DNA from 2 places in the Pseudomonas sp. NFX71 genome. Region 2 is predicted to be linked to the other one. Evidence: predicted binding sites of a transcription regulator. Region 2 holds the regulator's gene; the other holds the start of a gene.

Region 1 (7,407 bases), 2.7 Mb from region 2:
GAAGACACCATCGCCATTCTGCGTGGTCTCAAAGAACGCTATGAAGTTCACCATAAAGTGGCGATTACCGACGGCGCGATCATCGCCGCGGCCAAGCTCAGTCATCGCTACATTACCGACCGTCAGTTGCCGGACAAGGCGATCGACCTGATCGACGAAGCCGCCAGCCGCATTCGCATGGAGATCGACTCCAAGCCGGAGGTGCTGGACCGTCTGGAGCGTCGTCTGATTCAGTTGAAGGTGGAGTCCCAGGCGCTGAAGAAAGAGAGCGACGAAGCGGCGATCAAGCGTCTGGAAAAACTCCAGGAAGAAATCGTTCGTCTCGAGCGTGAGTATTCGGACCTCGAAGAAATCTGGAACTCGGAAAAAGCCGAGGTTCAGGGTTCCGCGCAGATCCAGCAGAAAATCGAACAGTCCCGTCAGGAACTGGAAGCTGCGCGCCGTAAAGGCGACCTGAACCGCATGGCCGAGCTGCAATACGGGGTGATCCCGGACCTGGAGCGCAGCCTGCAAATGGTCGACCAGCATGGCAAAAGCGAAAACCAGTTGCTGCGCAGCAAGGTGACCGAGGAAGAAATCGCCGAAGTCGTGTCGAAGTGGACCGGCATCCCCGTGTCGAAAATGCTCGAAGGCGAGCGCGACAAGCTGATGAAGATGGAAAGCCTGTTGCACCAGCGTGTGATCGGCCAGGACGAAGCGGTGATCGCGGTATCCAACGCGGTGCGGCGTTCGCGGGCCGGGTTGTCCGACCCGAATCGTCCAAGCGGTTCGTTCATGTTCCTCGGCCCGACCGGTGTCGGTAAAACCGAGCTGTGCAAGGCGTTGGCCGAGTTCCTCTTTGATACCGAAGAGGCGATGGTGCGGATCGACATGTCCGAGTTCATGGAGAAACATTCCGTGGCTCGACTGATTGGTGCGCCACCAGGCTATGTGGGCTATGAAGAGGGCGGTTACCTGACCGAGGCGGTGCGTCGCAAGCCTTATTCGGTGATCCTGCTGGATGAGGTCGAGAAGGCCCACCCGGACGTCTTCAATATCCTGCTGCAAGTGCTGGAAGATGGCCGCCTGACGGACAGCCATGGCCGCACGGTGGATTTCAAGAACACCGTGATTGTCATGACCTCCAACCTGGGCTCGGTACAGATCCAGGAACTGGTCGGTGATCGTGAGGCGCAGCGCGCAGCGGTGATGGATGCGATTTCCACGCACTTCCGGCCGGAGTTCATCAACCGGGTCGACGAAGTGGTGATCTTCGAGCCATTGGCGCGGGATCAGATCGCGGGCATTACCGAGATCCAGTTGAGTCGTCTGCGCAGTCGCCTGACTGAGCGGGAACTGAAGCTGGAGCTCAGCCCTGAGGCCATGGACAAGCTGATCGCGGTTGGCTACGACCCGGTGTATGGCGCACGGCCGCTCAAGCGAGCGATTCAGCGCTGGATCGAAAACCCGCTGGCGCAGCTCATTCTGTCGGGTCGTTTCATGCCCGGCGATACCGCCAAAGGCATTGTGGAAAACGACGAGATCGTCTTCGCCTGATCCACGACGGCAACAAAATTGAAGAGGCCTCGCATTGCGAGGCCTTTTTTTCGTCAGGTTGTTGAACTGAAAGGAAAAGGCTTGTAAAGTGCGCCCCGCAGTAAGTCGCCCTGAAGGGTTCCCGCTCCCCAAGCAGGAATCTGAAATAAGTTGCAAATCATTAACTTGAAAGCAATTTAGGGGGTTGACAGAGGTGCTTAAGATTGTAGAATAGCGCGCCTCAGACACACGAACGCAGCGATGCGAACGGGTCGAAGAGAGCGCAGTAAAGCTTCACCGTTGTAAATTGAAATATGTAGTTCCGTGATAGCTCAGTCGGTAGAGCAAATGACTGTTAATCATTGGGTCCCAGGTTCGAGTCCTGGTCACGGAGCCAATTTCAAACCGGGGTATAGCGCAGTCCGGTAGCGCGCCTGCTTTGGGAGCAGGATGTCAGGAGTTCGAATCCCCTTACCCCGACCATTTTTGGGTCGTTAGCTCAGTTGGTAGAGCAGTTGGCTTTTAACCAATTGGTCGTAGGTTCGAATCCCACACGACCCACCATTTTTGAAACCAGTTAGCGCTGGAATCGAATCTTAAGATCAGACGCCAAAAGCTCTGTTCGCAGAAGGCGCCTTTCAAAGGTGCCTTTTTTTTACCGGGGTATAGCGCAGTCCGGTAGCGCGCCTGCTTTGGGAGCAGGATGTCAGGAGTTCGAATCCCCTTACCCCGACCATACTAAAAATCCTCGTATCGAAAGATACGGGGATTTTTTTTGTCTTCGAAAAAGCCGAATCCTATCAAGTCGTCGTACAACTAGCCGATAACGAGCTGTCGGGGCGCAAACGCGGCCCCCCATTCAAGCCAACAACAAGAAAGGCGCTCGTTATGTTTCTTCGTCAGCTGAATATTGCCCCCCGTGCCGCGCTGGGTTTTGCCTTGATCGCTGTGTTGGTGGCGTTGCTCGGGGTGTTTGCCCTGGGGCAAATGGCGAGCATTCGCGAGAGCGAGGTGGCCGTGGAGAAGCAGTGGCTCCCCAGCATTCGCGGGGGTGACGAGATTCGCGAACTGATGTTGCGTATCCGCACCATTTCCTTGCGCATGGCGCTGGATCAGGACCCAAAGAACATTCCGACCTACCGCGGTCAGATGGACACTCGCGACAAGGAATTGAGCGAGAAGATCGCGGTCTATGACCAGTTGGTCAACACCGCCGAAGGCCAGGCCTTGTATGACCAGTTCAAAACCACCTTTGCGGCCTATCGCACCGGCATTGCCCAGTCGTTCACTCTCGCAGAGCAGGGGCGTCGTGACGAATTGACCAGGCTGCTGCTGGTCGACATGAAAACCGTGGTCGATGGCTCCGGCAAACAACTCAGTGATCTGGCGGACCTGTTCGCCAAACAGGTCGCCGCTGAGAGCCAGAAATCCGCAGCGCACTACGAAACGTCGCGGACCATCGTCAGCCTGTTCATCGCCCTCGCGGCGCTGGCCACTGTCGGCCTGGCCATGTTGCTGACCCGCAGCATCGTCCGCCCCCTGAACGAAGCCCTGACGGCTGCGGAGAGCGTGGCGCAGGGCGATCTGACCCGGCCGATAGCAACCCATGGCAACGACGAAGTGACTCGTTTGCTCAAGGCACTGGCGACCATGCAGCAGAACCTGCGAGAAACCTTGCAAGCCATCAGCGGTTCAGCGACTCAGCTGGCCACGGCGGCGGATGAATTGAATGCTGTCACTCTCGACAGCACCCAAGGCCTGCAACAGCAGAACAACGAAATTGAGCAGGCCGCCACGGCGGTCAACGAAATGACCTCGGCCGTGGAAGAAGTGGCGCGCAACGCCGTGTCGACTTCTGATGCTACCCGCCAATCCAGCGAGTCAGCGCAATTGGGGCAGGAGCGGGTCAGCGAAACCGCCAGCGCGATCAGCGACTTGGCCAAGGATGTGCAGCACACCGGTGAGTTGGTGCAGTCGCTGGCCAATCAGTCCCAGGACATTGGCAAAGTGCTGGATGTCATTCGGGCCATCGCCGAGCAAACCAATCTGTTGGCGCTCAACGCCGCCATTGAAGCGGCGCGCGCGGGTGAAAGTGGGCGCGGTTTTGCGGTGGTAGCCGATGAAGTGCGTGCATTGGCGCATCGTACGCAGCAATCGACTCAGGAAATCGAGCAAATGGTTCAGGGCATGCGCAACGGTTCCAACCTGGCGCTGGACTCCATGAATGCCAGTGCTTCCCGTGCCACGAGTACGCTGGTGTTGGCTGAACGGGCCGGTGACGCATTGCAGACCATCACGGCCTCGGTCCACGAGATTCACGAGCGCAATCTGGTGATCGCCAGTGCTGCGGAAGAACAGGCTCAAGTCGCTCGGGAAGTGGATCGCAATCTGGTGAATATCCGTGATCTGTCGGTGCGTTCCGCCTCCGGTGCGGATCAGACCAGTGCTTCCAGTCATGAGTTGTCGAAGTTGGCCAATGCTCTGCAGGGCATGGTGCAGCGCTTTCGGGTGTAAATCCGCCGGACGTAAAAAAGCTGCGCTTCTCGATGGGGGGGGGGCGGTTTTTTCTTGGGAGCTCAGGTGCTACTTCAGTAACTCCATGCAGGATGCGTTTCCGTCGTCAAATGTGTCGGCCCGGCCATGCAGGCTTGTCGCATTTGACTGCTCGATAAGGGGGGCACGCTAGTGCAAGGTGTTTGTTGGTCGGAGCGCAGACTCCCCATCAATTGCTTTAAAGTCATGCCGGGAGATAAGTGGCATAATGCGCTTTTTTGGTTGCGAGGGTAAGGGAATACCCTCCTGGCACCCAGGGGCCAGGCCCCGTACGCGGTTATGCCGTACTGGAAGGCAAGCAACACTCCGTAGGGTGTGCATCGCCAGTACAGGACGCTATTTGGATCACGCCAACCAGGCAGCGAACGCTTACCCGAAACTGGCAAGACATGCATGCGAAGATAAACATCAACAGCGGGTGGTGATTCCCGATTAGTTGAAGTGTGAACCGCTTAAGAATTAGTTAATGGGAGTTTTACCTGATGTCGGGCATCAAACGGGCGAGTGTTGGCAAGTTCAAAAGCAGAGAGGCTCTAATTGGTATCGTAGGGCTGGGTTATGTCGGTCTGCCTCTGATGTTGCGTTACAACGCTATTGGCTTTCGTGTGCTGGGCATCGATATCGATGAGGCTAAAGTCTCTCGGTTGAATGACGGACAAAGCTATATCGAGCATATCCCTGCGGGAAAAATTCAGAACGCTCGTCAAAGCGGCTTCGAGGCCACCACCGATTTCCAGCGGGCGAGCGAATGCGATGCCTTGATCCTGTGTGTGCCCACCCCGCTTAACAAGTACCGTGAACCGGACATGAGCTTCGTGATCAACACCACTGAAGCGATAAAACCCTATTTGCGTGAAGGGCAGGTTGTCTCTCTGGAGAGCACCACCTATCCGGGGACTACCGAAGAAGAACTGCTTCCGCGGGTTGAGGAAGGCGGATTGAAGGTGGGTGAAAACATCTTCCTGATTTATTCGCCAGAGCGTGAAGACCCGGGCAATCCAGACTTTGAAACTCGCACTATCCCCAAGGTGATCGGCGGGCACACCCCGGCTTGCCTGGAAGTGGGCATCGCACTGTACGAACAGGCGATTGACCAGGTCGTGCCGGTCAGTTCCACCAAGGCCGCCGAGTTGACCAAGTTGCTGGAAAATATTCACCGCGCGGTGAATATCGGCTTGGTCAACGAGATGAAAGTGGTCGCCGATCGTATGGGGATCGATATCTTCGAAGTGGTCGATGCGGCTGCAACCAAGCCTTTCGGCTTCACTGCGTTCTACCCGGGGCCGGGGCTCGGTGGGCATTGCATCCCGATCGACCCGTTTTACCTGACCTGGAAGGCTCGCGAGTACGGTTTGCATACGCGTTTCATCGAACTATCCGGCGAGGTCAACAAGGCCATGCCCGAGTATGTCGTCAGCAAGCTGATGGATGGCCTAAACAACAACAGCAAGTCCTTGAAGGGCAGCAAGGTGTTGGTGCTCGGTATCGCCTACAAGAAAAACGTCGACGATATGCGCGAGTCCCCTTCCGTCGAAATCATGGAGTTGCTCGAAGCCAAAGGCTGTGTGGTGGCTTACAGCGACCCGCACGTTCCGGTTTTCCCGAAGATGCGCGAACACCACTTCAATCTGTCCAGTGAAGCGCTGACCGCTGAAAATATCGCGAGCTTCGATGCCGTTGTTCTGGCCACTGATCACGATAAATTCGATTATGAGCTGATTCGCCAACACGCACGGTTGGTGGTGGATAGTCGCGGTAAGTACCGCACCCCCGAAGCTCATATCATCAAAGCCTGATTGCTGGAGTGTTCCCCTTGAAACGTTTCGCCCTTATCGGTGCTGCCGGTTACATCGCCCCGCGGCATATGCGCGCAATCAAAGACACCGGAAACGAGTTGGTGTCGGCTTATGACATCAACGATTCCGTAGGGATCATTGACAGCCTGTCTCCGCAGAGCGAGTTTTTTACCCAGTTCGAGCGTTTCAATGAACACGCCTGGCAGCTCAAGCGCGATCCGGCGACGGCCTTGGACTACGTCGCGGTATGCTCGCCCAACTACCTGCACCATTCCCATATTGCGGCGGGTCTGCGCCTTGGCTGTGATGTGATTTGCGAGAAGCCGCTGGTTCCTACACCAGAAATCCTGGACGAACTTGCGCTGGTCGAACGCGAAACGGGCAAGCGCGTCTACAACATCCTGCAACTGCGTCATCACCAGGCAATTCTCGATCTCAAAGAGAAAGTTGCCCGTGAGTCTCGCGACGGCAAATACGATGTAGAACTCACCTACATCACTTCCCGTGGCAAGTGGTACATGGAGAGCTGGAAGGGCGACCCACGCAAGTCCTATGGAGTCGCGACCAATATTGGCGTGCACTTCTACGACATGCTGCATTTCATCTTCGGCAAGTTGCAGCGCAACGTTGTGCACTTTGCCAATGATTACAAAGCGGCTGGCTACCTGGAGTACGAAAAGGCCCGGGTGCGTTGGTTCCTGTCTATTGATGCGCAGGACCTGCCGGATTCGGTCAAGGGTAAAAAGCCGACCTACCGCTCAATCACCGTTGACGGAGACGAGATGGAGTTCTCCGAAGGTTTTACCGACCTGCATACCACCAGTTATCGGGAAATTCTCGCCGGCCGTGGCTACGGCATCGAAGATGCGCGTCACTGCGTGGATACTGTGAATACCATTCGTTCGTCCGCCATCGTTACACCGCAGAACGAAGAGGGTCATCCTTTCCTTTCAGTCCTGAGTTGCTGAGGCGGATATGAATTATCAGATCCATCCTTCCGCTATTGTCGATGACGGCGCGCAGATTGGTGATGGCTCGCGGGTGTGGCATTTTGTGCATGTCTGCGGTGGTGCGCGTATTGGCAAAGGCGTGTCACTTGGGCAAAACGTCTTTGTCGGTAACAAAGTGGTCATTGGCGACAATTGCAAGATCCAGAACAACGTGTCGGTCTATGACAATGTCACCCTGCAAGAGGGGGTGTTCTGCGGACCGAGCATGGTGTTTACCAATGTCTACAACCCGCGCTCTCTGGTCGAACGCAAGAGCGAATACCGAGACACCTTGGTCAAAAAGGGCGCTACGCTCGGTGCTAATTGCACCATTGTCTGTGGTGTCACCATCGGCGAATACGCCTTTGTCGGTGCGGGGGCGGTGATCAACAAGTGCGTGCCGGCTTATGCCTTGATGGTCGGTGTGCCAGCGCGGCAGATCGGCTGGATGAGCGAGTTTGGCGAGCGCCTGGATTTACCGCTGGCCGGAAATGCGCAGATGGTTTGCGAGCAAACGGGTGTTATCTATCGGCTGGACGATACTGTGCTCACTC
Region 2 (7,407 bases):
CAGTACGGTAGTGGCAACCCACTTGAACCAGATTTTGTACAAGCACTCCAGTGAGCTGATCGGCCACGAAGAAGTGCAACAACTCATGCAATTGCTGGCCAAAAGCTCGCCTAAACTGGCCGAGGAGCTGGTGCCGGGCGTGGTGTCGTTGTCGCAGCTGCTCAAGGTGCTCCAGGCGTTGCTGGCCGAACAGGTGCCCGTACGGGACATTCGCAGCATCGCCGAGGCGATCGCGAACAATGCGGCCAAGAGTCAAGATACTGCCGCGCTGGTGGCTGCCGTACGCGTCGGCGTATCCCGTGCAATCGTCCAAAGCATTGTGGGGACTGAGTCGGAGCTGCCAGTTATCACTCTTGAGCCAAGGTTGGAACAAATATTGCTCAATAGTCTTCAGAAGGCAGGACAAGGCTCGGAAGAGGGCGTTCTGCTGGAGCCAAGCATGGCTGAAAAACTGCAACGCTCGTTGATCGAAGCGGCGCAGCGTCAGGAAATGCAAGGTCAGCCGGTGATTCTGCTGGTGGCCGGTCCGGTTCGCGCGATGCTGTCGCGATTTGGCCGGTTGGCAGTCCCGGGTTTGCATGTGTTGGCTTACCAGGAAATCCCTGACAACAAGCAAGTGACCATCGTTGCGACAGTAGGGCCCAACGGCTGAGGTAGTGGTTTATGCAAGTTAAGCGTTTTTTCGCCGCCGATATGCGTCAGGCCATGAAACTGGTTCGTGATGAGCTGGGCGCTGATGCCGCCATCATTGGCAACCGCCGGATCGCCGGTGGTGTCGAGTTGACGGCTGCCCTTGATTACAAACTGTCGGCGCTGGCTCCGCGTGTTCCGAACATGGAACTCGAGGACGAGCTGCGCAAGACCCAGTCGCGGATCGTGACCGCCCAGGCCGAACTGAGCCTGCGTAGCGAGGGCGAGAGCGACAAGTCCACCAATCGCCAGTTGTTCGCCGGCCTGCCACTCACCGCCGCCGAACCGCTGATCGAACCGACCTACACTGAACCCCGCCGTGCAGCCCCGGCCCCTGCGCCAGCCTCCGGCGGTGTCGATCCGCGGGCTTTCGATTCGATGCGTTTCGAACTCAACAGCCTGCGCGAACTGATGGAAGTACAACTTGGCTCCCTGGCCTGGAATCAGCTGCAAGGCAGCCGTCCGGCCCAGGCCAACCTGTGGCGTCGCCTGCAGCGCATCGGTTTGTCCGGTCCGTTGTCCCGCGATCTGCTGGAACTGATCACCGGCATTGACGAACCTCGTCAGGCCTGGCGCATGTTGCTGGCGCACCTGGCACGGATGATTGCCACGCCGGAAGTCGAGCCACTGGAAGAGGGCGGCGTGATTGCCATGGTTGGCCCTGCCGGCATGGGCAAGACCACCACGCTGGCCAAGCTCGCGGCCCGTTACGTGCTCAAGTACGGCGCGCAGAACATCGCGCTGGTGAGCATGGACAGCTACCGTATCGGCGCTCAGGAACAACTGAAGACTTTGGGTCGGATCCTCAACGTGTCGGTCACCCACATCGACCCGGGCCAGTCCCTGGTGCAGGCGCTGGACCCGTTGCTGCGCAAACGTGTAGTGCTGATCGATACCGCGGGTCTTCAGGCCAGCGATCCGGCACTGCGCATGCAGCTCGAAAGCCTGGCCGGTCGTGGCATCAAATCAAAAAATTATCTGGTTCTGGCAACCACCAGCCAGAAACAGGTTCTAACCGCCGCTTATCACAGTTACAAGCGCTGCGGGCTGGCTGGCTGCATCCTGACTAAACTGGATGAAACAGCAAGCCTGGGTGAGGTGTTGAGCCTGGCAATCAGTCATGAGTTGCCGGTGGCTTACCTGACCGATGGACCGCGGATTCCGGATGATTTGCATCTGCCGCGTCGTCATCAGCTGGTGAGCCGCGCCGTCAGCGTGCAAATGCAGGAAGAACCCAGCGAAGAAGCCATGGCTGACATGTTCGCTGATATTTACCACAGTCCGACCAAGCAGGTTGGCTGAGGTATTAATGAACAGTTTTTGTACCTACATCGATGGTCTGCCATGCATTGTTCCGTTTGTGAACGCGCAGCCAGTAATGTGGCCTCCGTCTATGCAAGACAAGGTAAAGAAATAACATGGGCAGCATGCATCCCGTACAGGTGATCGCGGTGACCGGCGGCAAAGGTGGCGTCGGGAAGACTAACGTGTCAGTGAACTTGTCCCTGGCTCTAGCTGAGCTCGGCCGGCGCGTCATGCTGCTGGACGCCGATCTGGGGCTGGCGAACGTTGACGTCCTGCTGGGACTGACACCCAAACGTACCCTGGCTGACGTAATCGAAGGCCGCTGTGAGCTGCGCGACGTGTTGTTGCAGGGGCCCGGCGGTATCCGCATCGTCCCGGCGGCGTCCGGCACGCAGAGCATGGTGCATCTGAGCCCGGCGCAACATGCCGGCCTGATCCAGGCGTTCAGCGATATCGGCGACAACCTCGACGTCCTGGTGATAGACACCGCTGCAGGTATTGGTGACTCGGTAGTCAGTTTCGTTCGCGCCGCGCAGGAAGTCTTGCTGGTGGTCTGCGACGAGCCGACCTCGATCACCGACGCCTACGCGCTGATCAAGCTGCTGAACCGCGACTACGGCATGAACCGCTTCCGCGTCCTGGCCAACATGGCCCAGAGCCCGCAGGAAGGTCGCAACCTGTTCGCCAAGTTGACCAAGGTCACGGATCGCTTCCTTGACGTCGCCTTACAATACGTCGGTGCGGTGCCGTACGACGAAAGCGTGCGCAAGGCCGTTCAGAAGCAGCGCGCGGTTTATGAAGCTTTCCCGCGTTCCAAGTGCTCCCTGGCCTTCAAGGCCATCGCACAAAAGGTCGATACCTGGCCGCTGCCTGCCAACCCGCGCGGACACCTGGAGTTTTTCGTCGAGCGCCTCGTGCAACAAACGGCAGGACCCGTGCTATGACAGCCAGCGGTTACAACCTTTACAAGAAATCGGCACGTGACGCGCAGTACGAGCTGATCGAGCGTTACGCGCCACTGGTCAAACGCATTGCCTATCACTTGCTGGCGCGATTGCCGGCCAGTGTCCAGGTCGAAGACCTGATCCAGGCCGGCATGATCGGTCTGCTTGAAGTGTCGACCAAATACGACGCCAGCAAAGGCGCGAGTTTCGAGACGTACGCGGGCATTCGAATCCGCGGCGCGATGCTCGATGAAGTCCGCAAGGGGGACTGGGCGCCACGCTCGGTCCACCGCAATACCCGCATGGTCAGCGACGCAATTCGCTCGATTGAAGCTAAAACCGGCCGTGACGCTAAAGATCACGAAGTTGCGGCCGAACTCCAATTGAGTCTCGACGATTACTACGGGATTTTGAACGACACCCTGGGCAGCCGGTTATTCAGTTTCGACGATCTTTTGCAGGACGGCGAACACGAAGGGCTGCACGAGGATGGCGCGAGTGCTCATCTCGAGCCGTCACGCGATCTGGAAGATGAACGCTTCCAGGCGGCGCTGGCGGACGCGATTGCCAATTTGCCGGAGCGTGAGCGACTGGTGTTGGCGCTGTACTACGACGAAGAGTTGAATCTCAAGGAAATCGGTGAGGTCCTGGGGGTCAGCGAATCTCGGGTCAGCCAGTTACACAGCCAGTGCGCGGCCCGTTTGCGGGGGCGTTTGGGGGAGTGGCGAGCGCGCTGAAGGCAGTGTGGGGACACTGCGAACGTGGCTGGTGTGGTGTTGAACTGCGCCGGTCTCGATCTGTTGTGCTCCAGACAGTCATTGAGTGCTTTGCCGGATTGATTGAAATGGCGCGTCCAGGTGCTGGGCGCGTTTAAGACTGCTTGGAGGTCGAATTGGACAAGAACATGAAAATCCTCATCGTTGATGACTTCTCAACGATGCGGCGGATCATAAAAAACCTGTTGCGTGACCTTGGGTTCACCAACACGGTGGAGGCTGACGATGGCACTACTGCCATTCCGGTTCTCAACAGCGGGAGCATCGACTTTCTGGTAACGGACTGGAACATGCCTGGCATGACCGGCATCGATCTGCTGCGCCACGTGCGCGCCGATGAAAAGCTCAAGCACCTGCCGGTGCTGATGGTGACCGCTGAAGCCAAGCGCGAGCAGATCATCGAAGCGGCCCAGGCTGGTGTTAACGGCTATGTGGTCAAACCCTTCACGGCCCAGGCGTTAAAAGAAAAAATCGAGAAGATTTTCGAACGCATCGGTTGAGAAACTGCGCCACGGGGGAGCTATGGACCACAACGAATCTTCACAGGGCGATTTTGAATCGACCCTGAAAAAACACGCGGTCGAATTGGTCGAAAGCCTTGAAAAAGGCAGGTTCGGCGACGCTGTGCAACTGATCCATGAGCTCAATCAGACCCGTGACCGCGGCCTGTATCAGGAAGTGGGCAAGCTCACCCGCGAGCTGCACAGCGCGATCGTCAATTTCCAGATTGACCCGCACATGCCGCAAGCCGAGGAAGTGTCGCAGATCACGGATGCCACTGAGCGCTTGGGCTACGTGGTGAAGCTGACCGAGGCTGCCGCCAACCGCACCATGGATCTGGTCGAAAACTCCACACCGCTGGTCAACAGCCTGAGCGATGAAGCTCAGGCGCTGAGCACGGATTGGGGGCGGTTCATGCGTCGCGAAGTCGGGGCCGAGGAGTTCCGCGAACTGGCTCGGCGTGTCGACGGTTTCCTGACACGCAGCAGCGCGGACAATCGCGCAGTGTCGAGCAACCTCAACGACATTCTGCTCGCTCAGGATTACCAGGACCTCACAGGTCAAGTGATCAAGCGTGTGACCCAATTGGTCACCGAAGTTGAAAGCAACCTGCTCAAGCTCGTGCTTATGGCCAGTCAGGTGGACCGCTTTGCGGGCATCGAACATGACCGTGAAGCGATGCTTGCTGAAAAAGATCCGCAAAAACATCTCTCTCAGGGTGAAGGTCCGCAGATTCATGCCGATAAAAGAGAAGACGTTGTGTCCGGTCAGGACGATGTGGACGATTTGCTATCCAGCCTGGGATTTTAGAAATTTAGAATTTTAGGTTTTTTAGGTTTTTAGACCTGTTAGGAGCACCCCCTTAATGAGCTTCGGCGCCGATGAAGAGATCCTTCAGGATTTCCTGGTTGAGGCCGGCGAGATTCTAGAGCAACTGTCCGAACAGCTGGTCGAGCTTGAAAGCCGACCGGATGATGCGGACTTGCTCAATGCAATTTTTCGCGGTTTTCACACTGTAAAAGGGGGCGCCGGCTTCCTCCAGCTCAACGAGCTGGTGGAGTGCTGTCACATCGCCGAGAACGTGTTCGACATCCTGCGCAAGGGTGAACGTCGCGTCGACTCGGAATTGATGGACGTGGTACTCGAAGCGCTGGACGCGGTGAACAGCATGTTCAGCGAAGTCCGCGAACGCAGCCCGATCACGGCTGCCACGCCTGAATTGCTCGCGGCCCTGGCCCGTCTGGCCGAGCCGCAAACCGCCGATGAAGCCGCACCTGTGGCTCAAGTGGTGGAAGAACCGGCTGCCGAAGCCGAATCAGGCGACATCACCGATAACGAATTCGAACAACTGCTGGACTCGCTGAACGCCGTCAAGGCTCAGGCCGAGGCGCCGGTGGCGGCTGCGCAGCCTGCCGCGGACGCAGCAGCCAGCGACGAAATCACCGATGCAGAATTCGAGTCGTTGCTCGATCAATTGCACGGCAAGGGCCAGTTCGCCGTCGACGCGGTGGCGGCACCTGCAGCCCCCGCCGCACCGGCTGCCCCGAAAGCGGCAGGCGACAGTTCCGACATCACCGACGACGAGTTCGAAGCACTGCTCGATCAACTGCACGGCAAGGGCAACTTTGCCGTCGACGCGCTGGAGTCGGCCATTGCTTCGGCCCCGGCCGCCGCGGTGCCTACCGCTAAAGCGGCCGGCAGCGATCTGATCTCGGACCACGAGTTCGAATCGCTGCTCGACGAATTGCACGGTAAAGGCAAGTTCACCGAAGTCGGTACCGGTTCTGCCGCTTCTTCGGTAGCCGCGCCTGTCGCCAAAGCCCCGGCACCTGTCGCCAAGGCGCCCGAGCCAAAAGCCGAAGCATCGAAGCCTGCTGCCGCTGCTGCACCGGCCCCAGCCCGTGCGCCGTCCGCGCCGCCGGCGGAAAAACCGGCCAGCGAAGCCGAGACCACCGTGCGGGTCGACACCGCGCGCCTCGACGAAATCATGAACATGGTGGGCGAGTTGGTACTGGTGCGTAACCGCCTGGTTCGCCTGGGTGCCAACAGCGCCGATGAAGCCATGTCCAAAGCCGTGTCGAACCTCGACGTGGTCACAGCTGACTTGCAAACCGCGGTCATGAAGACCCGGATGCAACCGATCAAGAAAGTCTTCGGGCGCTTCCCGCGTCTGGTTCGCGACCTGGCTCGCCAGCTCAAGAAAGAGATCAACCTGGAGCTGGTCGGCGAAGAAACCGACCTCGACAAGAACCTTGTCGAGGCACTGGCCGACCCGCTGGTCCACTTGGTGCGCAACTCGGTCGACCACGGTATCGAAGAGCCGGCTGACCGCGAAGCGATGGGCAAGCCGCGTAGCGGCAAAGTGATCCTGTCCGCTGAACAGGAAGGCGACCACATCCTGCTGTCCATCTCCGATGACGGCAAGGGCATGGACGCCGACGTGTTGCGCGGCATCGCGGTGAAGAAAGGCTTGATGGACAAGGATGCGGCGGACCGCCTGAGCGAGTCCGACTGCTTCAACCTGATCTTCGCGCCGGGTTTCTCGACCAAAACCGAGATCTCCGACGTGTCGGGCCGTGGCGTGGGCATGGACGTGGTGAAAACCAAGATCGCCCAGCTCAACGGCACCATCAACATCTACTCGACCAAGGGCAAAGGCTCGAAGATCGTCATCAAGGTGCCGTTGACCCTGGCGATCATGCCAACGCTGATGGTCATGCTCGGCAACCAGGCGTTTGCGTTCCCGCTGGTGAACGTCAACGAGATCTTCCACCTCGACCTGTCGCGCACCAACGTGGTGGACGGCCAGGAAGTGGTGATCGTGCGGGACAAGGCGTTGCCACTGTTCTACCTCAAGCGCTGGCTGGTCAGCTCCGCCGCTCACGAAGAGCAGCGCGAAGGCCATGTGGTGATCCTTTCGGTGGGCACCCAGCGGATCGGCTTCGTCGTCGATCAACTGGTCGGCCAGGAAGAAGTGGTCATCAAGCCATTGGGCAAAATGCTCCAGGGAACTCCGGGCATGTCCGGCGCCACCATCACCGGTGACGGCCGCATTGCGCTGATTCTCGATGTTCCGAGCATGCTCAAGCGTTACGCCGCACGGCGTATTTGATTCTGGGGGAGCGGGGCGACTGAGCCTCGCCCCCGCCTAACGGAGTGTTTATGGTAGTCAAGGTCCTGGTGGTGGACGA

What was found. Region 2 encodes FliA, which starts transcription of late flagellar genes. Its sites were predicted from a motif close to CTAAAGTTTNNNNNNNNNNNGCCGNTAA; they were not measured.
Region 1: a site for FliA is predicted at 2,315-2,342, ahead of ACM1ZW_RS04600 (methyl-accepting chemotaxis protein). Genes of this name have one in related genera too.

The regions. Positions count from the first base shown of each region.
Region 1 is NZ_CP182230.1:1,000,319-1,007,725, reverse strand. Features, by position in the region: gene clpB (ATP-dependent chaperone ClpB) at 1-1,536, shown strand, start outside; tRNA gene ACM1ZW_RS04620 (tRNA-Asn) at 1,837-1,912, shown strand; tRNA gene ACM1ZW_RS04615 (tRNA-Pro) at 1,922-1,998, shown strand; tRNA gene ACM1ZW_RS04610 (tRNA-Lys) at 2,004-2,079, shown strand; tRNA gene ACM1ZW_RS04605 (tRNA-Pro) at 2,175-2,251, shown strand; gene ACM1ZW_RS04600 (methyl-accepting chemotaxis protein) at 2,404-4,029, shown strand; gene wbpA (UDP-N-acetyl-D-glucosamine 6-dehydrogenase) at 4,551-5,864, shown strand; gene wbpB (UDP-N-acetyl-2-amino-2-deoxy-D-glucuronate oxidase) at 5,882-6,832, shown strand; gene wbpD (UDP-2-acetamido-3-amino-2,3-dideoxy-D-glucuronate N-acetyltransferase) at 6,840-7,407, shown strand, end outside.
Region 2 is NZ_CP182230.1:3,708,543-3,715,949, forward strand. Features, by position in the region: gene flhA (flagellar biosynthesis protein FlhA) at 1-652, shown strand, start outside; gene flhF (flagellar biosynthesis protein FlhF) at 664-1,992, shown strand; gene fleN (flagellar synthesis regulator FleN) at 2,109-2,939, shown strand; gene fliA (RNA polymerase sigma factor FliA) at 2,936-3,676, shown strand; gene ACM1ZW_RS17150 (chemotaxis response regulator CheY) at 3,844-4,215, shown strand; gene ACM1ZW_RS17155 (protein phosphatase CheZ) at 4,238-5,026, shown strand; gene ACM1ZW_RS17160 (chemotaxis protein CheA) at 5,082-7,328, shown strand; gene ACM1ZW_RS17165 (protein-glutamate methylesterase/protein-glutamine glutaminase) at 7,379-7,407, shown strand, end outside.